Linked DNA regions of Mesorhizobium onobrychidis. The protein of the gene in region 1 binds, or shares a complex with, the protein of each later gene. Links are inferred from orthologs where the notes say so. Each region holds a gene or a part of one and is shown in the gene's direction. Other genes may lie near its edges.

Evidence for each region. The genes of interacting proteins can lie anywhere in the genome.
Region 2: the proteins of trxA (region 1) and trxB are in contact, whole or in part, in a crystal structure (PDB 1F6M), measured with the Escherichia coli proteins. The link is inferred for Mesorhizobium onobrychidis from one-to-one orthologs.

What each region holds. Positions count from the first base shown.
Region 1 is NZ_CP062229.1:376,680-380,009, reverse strand. What follows is about bases 599-3,330. They hold trxA (thioredoxin), read left to right. Parts: upstream 599-1,668; coding sequence 1,669-1,992; downstream 1,993-3,330. Other genes in these bases: IHQ72_RS01735 (bifunctional folylpolyglutamate synthase/dihydrofolate synthase), read right to left, coding at 3,018-3,330; IHQ72_RS01740 (VOC family protein), read right to left, coding at 2,537-2,956; IHQ72_RS01745 (cupin domain-containing protein), read left to right, coding at 2,213-2,494; addA (double-strand break repair helicase AddA), read left to right, coding at 599-1,594. Outside these bases: more of addA, read left to right, coding at 1-598. UniProt on the Escherichia coli protein: Participates in various redox reactions through the reversible oxidation of its active center dithiol to a disulfide and catalyzes dithiol-disulfide exchange reactions.
Region 2 is NZ_CP062229.1:2,478,462-2,481,706, forward strand. What follows is about bases 300-3,245. They hold trxB (thioredoxin-disulfide reductase), read left to right. Parts: upstream 300-1,258; coding sequence 1,259-2,233; downstream 2,234-3,245. Other genes in these bases: IHQ72_RS12425 (D-glycero-alpha-D-manno-heptose-1,7-bisphosphate 7-phosphatase), read left to right, coding at 300-370; IHQ72_RS12430 (Lrp/AsnC family transcriptional regulator), read right to left, coding at 367-852; IHQ72_RS12440 (LysR family transcriptional regulator), read left to right, coding at 2,306-3,202. Outside these bases: more of IHQ72_RS12425, read left to right, coding at 1-299.

The sequences.
Region 1 (3,330 bases):
CCACTTTCTTGTCCAGCCTGAGGACGATCTGTCGCTTGCCGCCGTGCTGCGCAGCCCGATTTTCGATGTTTCGGAAGAGACGCTTTTCGCGCTGGCGGGCGAGCGGCCGCCCGGTCTCTCGTTGATCGCTTCGCTCAGGCAGCAAGCCGGCGAAAGCGCCGCTTTGGCCGCAATCGTTGCCCAACTCGACACATGGTCCGATGAAGCCGCATTCAAGCCGGTGTTCGAATTCTATGCCGCGGCTCTCGCCCGCGATGGCTTGCGCAATAAGATGATCGCGCGGCTCGGGCCGGAGGCCGGCGACATCCTCGACGAGTTTCTGAGCTTCTGCCTGGCCGAGGAGCGGACCGGCCTGCCGGGGCTGGAATCCTTCCTGTCGACGCTGGAGAATGCCGGCCCCGAGATCAAGCGCGAAATGGACCAGACCCGCGACGAGGTTCGCGTCATGACCGTGCATGCCGCCAAGGGCCTGGAGGCGCCTGTCGTGTTCCTGGTCGATGGCGGTTCCGCCCCGTTCAGCGACCAGCATCTGCCGAGACTGATGCCGTTCGATGGCTCGGGCAAACACTGGGGCGGCAAGGGCTATCTCTGGCGTTCGGCCAGCGATGTCGCCAATGGATTTTCACGGGCCGCATCGGTCCGCGCCCGCGAACTGGCCGACGACGAATACCGCCGGCTGCTCTATGTCGGCATGACCCGCGCCGAGGATCGGCTGATCGTCTGCGGCTATCACGGCAAGCGGGCGCCGAACGCCGGCACCTGGCATTCGATCGTCAGTCGCGCGCTGGTCGGCGCCCCCGAAAGCACGGAGCGGCAGCACCCTGCCACCGGCGAGACCGTGCATCGGTTTCACATGACAAAATTGCCGCCGGTCGCACAGGCGGCCGCCGAAGAGGCGCGGCAGGCGCAACAGTTCGAGCCGTTGCCGAAGACCCTGTTCCAGCCCTTGCCGCCGTTCGAGGATCTGCCGCGACCGCTGTCGCCGTCCGGCGCCTCGGCGCTGATCGACGAGGCCAAGCAAGCGGTGATCGACACCGGCTCGCCGGTGCTTGACACCGAGGCGGAGCCTGGCTTTGCCGTGATGCGGGGGCTGGCGCTGCACAAATTGCTGCAGATGCTGCCCGGCATTGCTGAGGCCGAACGCCGCGATGCCGCGGAACGCTATCTCAGGCGCGCCGGGGCGCAATGGCCTGAAAGCGAGCGCGACAAGGCCTTGGCCTCGGTGACAGCGATCCTTGCCGACAGCCGTTTCGATCAGCTGTTTGCGCCGAATTCACGCGCTGAAGTCGCGGTCATGGGCAGCTTGGAGGTCAAGGGCAAGCTGCGCTCGATCTCCGGCAAGATCGACCGGCTGGCGGTCACATCAGGCAAGGTGTCGATCGTCGACTACAAGACCAACCGGCCGGCGCCTGCAACTCTGTCGGACGTTCCACCGGCCTATGTCCTGCAGCTGGCGCTCTATCGCGCGCTGCTCCAGCCGCTTTATCCCCGGCATGAGGTCTCGGCGGCGCTGCTGTTCACGGAAGCGCCGCGGCTGATCGAGCTGCCGCCGGTGGTCATGGACGACGCCCTTGCCCGACTCACGGGAGCGTGACACAACAGCTGCTTGAAGAAGGGCGCGACCACCACCACCTTTGGTGCGACAATAACTCTCGAAAGGATTTTCGCATGGCCACCGTCAAGGTCGACAAGAGCAATTTCCAGACCGATGTACTTGATGCCAAGGAGCCGGTCGTGGTCGATTTCTGGGCGGAATGGTGCGGCCCGTGCAAGATGATCGCGCCGGCGCTGGAAGACATCGCCATCGAGCTCGGCAGCAAGGTCAAGATCGCCAAGCTCAACATCGACGAGAATCCCGAGCTTGCCGCGCAGTTCGGTGTGCGCTCGATCCCGACGCTGATGATCTTCAAGGGCGGCGAAATGGCCGACATGAAGGTCGGCGCCGCGCCGAAGACGGCGCTGTCGCACTGGATCAACGGCAATCTCGCCTGATCTGGCAGATAATCCGCAGACAAGCCCGGCCCTCGCGCCGGGCTTTTTTGTGTCATCTACAGCGCCGCGCGTCCTCTTGGACGCACAAAGGACGCTGTAGCACTTGATTTGCGCATGACCCAGAAAATCGAATCCGATTTTCTGGGTCATGCGCTGGTCCGCCCTGGCACTCGCCACTTGCCGCCTCATGCTCTTGTCTGGCTTAAAGCAGGAGAACGACATGACCGGATCCGCCAAGGCCACCGTCTTCATCGACAATGAGCGCGTCATCGTCACCGAATACCGCTTCGCCCCAGGCGACAACACCGGCTGGCACCGTCATGGCCACGATTATGTCATCGTGCCGCTGATGGACGGCAAGCTCAAGCTCCTGACTAAGGACGGCGAATCCTTCGCCGAAATGAAGAAGGGGGCGCCCTATTTCCGCAAGGAGGGCGTGGAGCATGACGTCATCAATGCTAATGAAGGCGAGTACGCCTTCATCGAGATCGAGCTGAAGTAATTCACCAAGGCCGTCTCAGCCCGCCATAGGCTGGAGCCGCGGTCACCAATCCGCGATACGATCGCCTCCGACGAACTGTGCACTTTTCTCGGTATATTCAAACAGTTCTATCTTCACATCGTTAGGATCGCGAATCCATGCCTGGTAGGTATCATCGCACGCGTGTTTCTTTGAAGTGACGTCAACGCCTTTCGACCTTACGTGGGCGATCGCGGCGTCAATGTTTTCCACTTCGAGGCAGAAGTGGTTGATCTGGTTCAAGTCGCTATAGCTGGCCCCATCTTTCCGGAACACCTCGATGTGGCTGCGGCTGCCGCAATTGAGGTAGAAACCCAAAATCTTGCCGTCGCGCAGGAAGTTGAACTGGGTGTCCATGCCGAGGACGTCCCGATAGAAGCTTCGCGTCGCTTCGAGGTCATCCGCGAAGATGCAAACGTGAGCGAGCTGCTTTACCTTGATCATGACTGGCTCCTCGCGGTGATCTGACGAAGTCCGCGTCATCGTGCCCTGGTGAACACGCGCCTCAAACCGGCGGTGTGCCGTTTTCGGCCAGCACCGCGCCGGCCAGATAGAGCGAGCCGCTGATCAGGATGCGCGGTGGCGGTCCGTCCCATGTGTCGCGCAGCAGCATCAGCGCATTGGCGACGGAGCTCACCGGTTCGGCCGAGAGGCCCGCCTCGACGGCGCGGATCGCCAGTTCGTCATTCGGCACGCTGGCCTCGCTGAGGCTCACCGGCACCGTGTAGACATGCCGCACCAACCCCTTGAAGGCGCTGAAATAGCCGCTCTGGTCTTTGGTGTTGATCATGCCGGAAATCAGGAACAGCGGCCGCGGG
Region 2 (3,245 bases), 2.1 Mb from region 1 along the record:
AGTCAATGCTCAGCTGCTGACACTTCTCGAAGCACAGAATTGCCGGATCGATCTGGTGCTCGCCTGCGCCTACCATTCGAGCGGGACGGGTGAACTGGCAGTAGGTGATCATCCGATGCGCAAGCCCAATCCGGGCATGCTTCTGCGCGCCCGCGATCTGCTGGGCGTGGATATCAGCCGATCAATCATCGTCGGCGACAAGGCCGATGATATGGAAGCCGGATGGCGAGCCGGGCTATGCGAGGGCTGGTTGGTGAACGGCAGGTTCAATCGGACTTCTGGCGATGGTACTTTCATGAAGCGCAAGCTGATGACCGGCAACGATCACAGGAAACTCTGCGACGTCATCGCCGAGCTCGGCCGGGATTAAGTTCTCACTTCGCTGAAAGCTACCAAGCCCTCGTCCTTGACGCGACGGATGGTCAGTGCCGTGCGCACCGTGTCGACATTCGGCGCCGAGGCCAACGCCTCGATGACGAAGGTCTGAAAGGCGCCGAGGTCGCTCGCCACGCAATGCAGCAAAAAGTCGGATTCGCCCGACACCATCCAGGCGTCGCGAACGATCGGCCAACCGCGGGTGCGTTCGGCGAAGGTTTTCAGCTCCGCGTCGGCCTGGTGATGCAGGCCGATAAGGCAGAAGGCGACGACATCCAGGCCGAGCGCCGGCGCATTGAGCAAGGCGCGATAGCCGCGGATGATGCCGGTCTCTTCCAACCGCCTGACGCGACGCAGGCATGGCGGCGCCGAAATGCCGACGCGGCCGGACAGCTCGACATTGGTCATGCGCCCGTCTTGCTGAAGCTCGCGCAGGATTTTCCAGTCGATGGCATCGAGATCGGCTTTGAGCGGCATGGATACCTTCGGCGCTTCACGCAAGAATCTTTCGTGATTTTGTAATTAAACCACTTCTGTGTCCATTCCATCCCTTCAGAGACCGTTTGGAAACTCTGCTCTGGCGGCCATCTGATGGCGTTTTCTGCGCTTCCGGTGCTCACGGACCCAAATGTCCGCTGCGCGCCGGTTCTCGAAACCACCACCATATGACTCGCCAGAGCGAATTTCGAAACAGTCTCTAAGCCGGTGATTTTCGGACAGTCGCCGAGCAAGATGTTCATGGATCGGGCTGTTTGCGGGGAAGCTTTCCGGGGACGAAGGCCAGATCGTCTTGCTGGCGTCGCCTGCAACACCTAGATTAGGGCCGATATCGAACCCTGTGCCGGACGCTTCATTCGCGTCCGGTTGTTGTGAAAGCCCGTCCATGATCACCAAGCACGCCCCCGTTCTCATCGTCGGCTCCGGCCCTGCCGGCTATACGGCGGCAATCTACGCCGCCCGCGCCATGCTGAAGCCGATGCTTGTCGCCGGGCTGCAGCAGGGCGGCCAGCTGGTGATCACCACCGATGTCGAAAACTATCCGGGCTTCGCCGATCCGATCCAGGGTCCGTGGCTGATGGAACAAATGCTGAAGCAGGCCGAGCATGTCGGCACCGACGTCATCAATGACATCATCACCGAAGTCGACCTCAATGTGCGGCCGTTCCGCGCCAAGGGCGATTCCGGCACCACCTATACCGCCGACGCGCTGATCATCGCCACCGGTGCGCAGGCGAAATGGCTGGGCATCCCGAGCGAACAGACCTTCATGGGCTTCGGCGTATCGGCCTGCGCCACCTGCGACGGCTTCTTCTATCGCGGCAAGGATGTCGCGGTGATCGGCGGCGGCAATTCGGCGGTGGAGGAGGCGCTCTACCTTTCCAACCTGGCAAAGAGCGTGACGGTCATTCACCGGCGCAGCGACTTCCGCGCCGAGCGCATCCTCAGCGAGCGGCTGTTCAAGAAGGACAATGTCCGCGTCATCTGGGACACTGTCGTCGACGAGATCAACGGCCAGTCCGGCAAGACGCCGCTGCCGCCGTCGGTGGAAGGGCTGAAGCTGCGCAATGTGGTGACCGGCCAGGAGATGCATCTGACGGTCGACGGCGTGTTCGTGGCGATCGGCCATGCGCCGGCGGTCGAGTTGTTCGCCGGCAAGCTGAAGCAGAAGCCGAACGGCTATCTGTGGACGGCGCCGGATTCGACCTGCACCGACGTGCCGGGCGTATTCGCCGCCGGCGACGTGACCGACGACATCTACCGCCAGGCGGTGACGGCGGCGGGGCTCGGCTGCATGGCCGCGCTCGAGGCGGAAAAGTACCTCGCCGGGATCGAAGTTCACCGCGAAGCGGCGGAGTAGGGAAGCGGCCGAGAAAAGCCGCGCAAAAGCCTGATTTTTCATTCAGACGCCAGAAAACAGAACGGGGGCATCATGGCGTTGGACTGGGACAAGCTACGCGTGTTTCACGCTGCGGCGGAAGCTGGGTCGTTCACCCATGCCGCCGAGACACTGCATTTGTCGCAATCGGCGATCTCGCGGCAGGTCAGCGCGCTCGAACATGACGTCGGCGTGCCGCTGTTCAATCGCCATGCCCGCGGCCTGGTGCTGACCGAGCAGGGTGAGATGCTGTTCCGCACGGCGCATGACGTGCTGATGAAGCTGGAGACGATCAAATCGCGGCTGACCGAGGCCAAGGACCGGCCCTCCGGCGTGCTCAGGGTGACGACCACGGTGGGGCTCGGTGCCGGCTGGCTGACCGAGCGCGTGCAGGAATTCATCGAGCTCTATCCCGAGATCAGCCTGCAGTTGATCCTGGCGAACGAGGAACTCGACCTCACCATGCGCCGAGCGGATTGCGCGATCCGGCTGCGCCAGCCGCAGCAGCCCGATCTCATCCAGCGCCGCCTGTTCACCGTGCATTTCCATCTCTACGCCGCCCCTTCTTACGTCAACAAGTATGGCAAGCCGGCGTCGATCGCCGAGTTGAAGAGCCATCGCATCGTCACCTTCGGCGTGCCGGTGCCGGCGCATTTGTCGGAATTGAACTGGCTGGAAACGGTCGGCGATTTCGAAGGCGGGCAAAGGGTGCCGACGCTGCAGATCAACGACATATTGTCGATCAAGCGCGCGGTTCAGGGTGGTGCCGGCATCGCCATGCTGCCCGACTATGTGGTTAGCAAGGACTCAGGGCTGGTGCAGTTGCTGCCGGAGACCGAAGTGCCGTCCTTCGACACCTATTTCGCCTATCCCGATGCGATGAAGAACCAGGCGAAACTGCACGTCTTCCGCGATTTCATCATCGCCAAGGCGCGCAGCTGGTCATTCTAAACCTTCTGCAAATCGCTTGCCGCCTTGCATCGCGGACGATCAT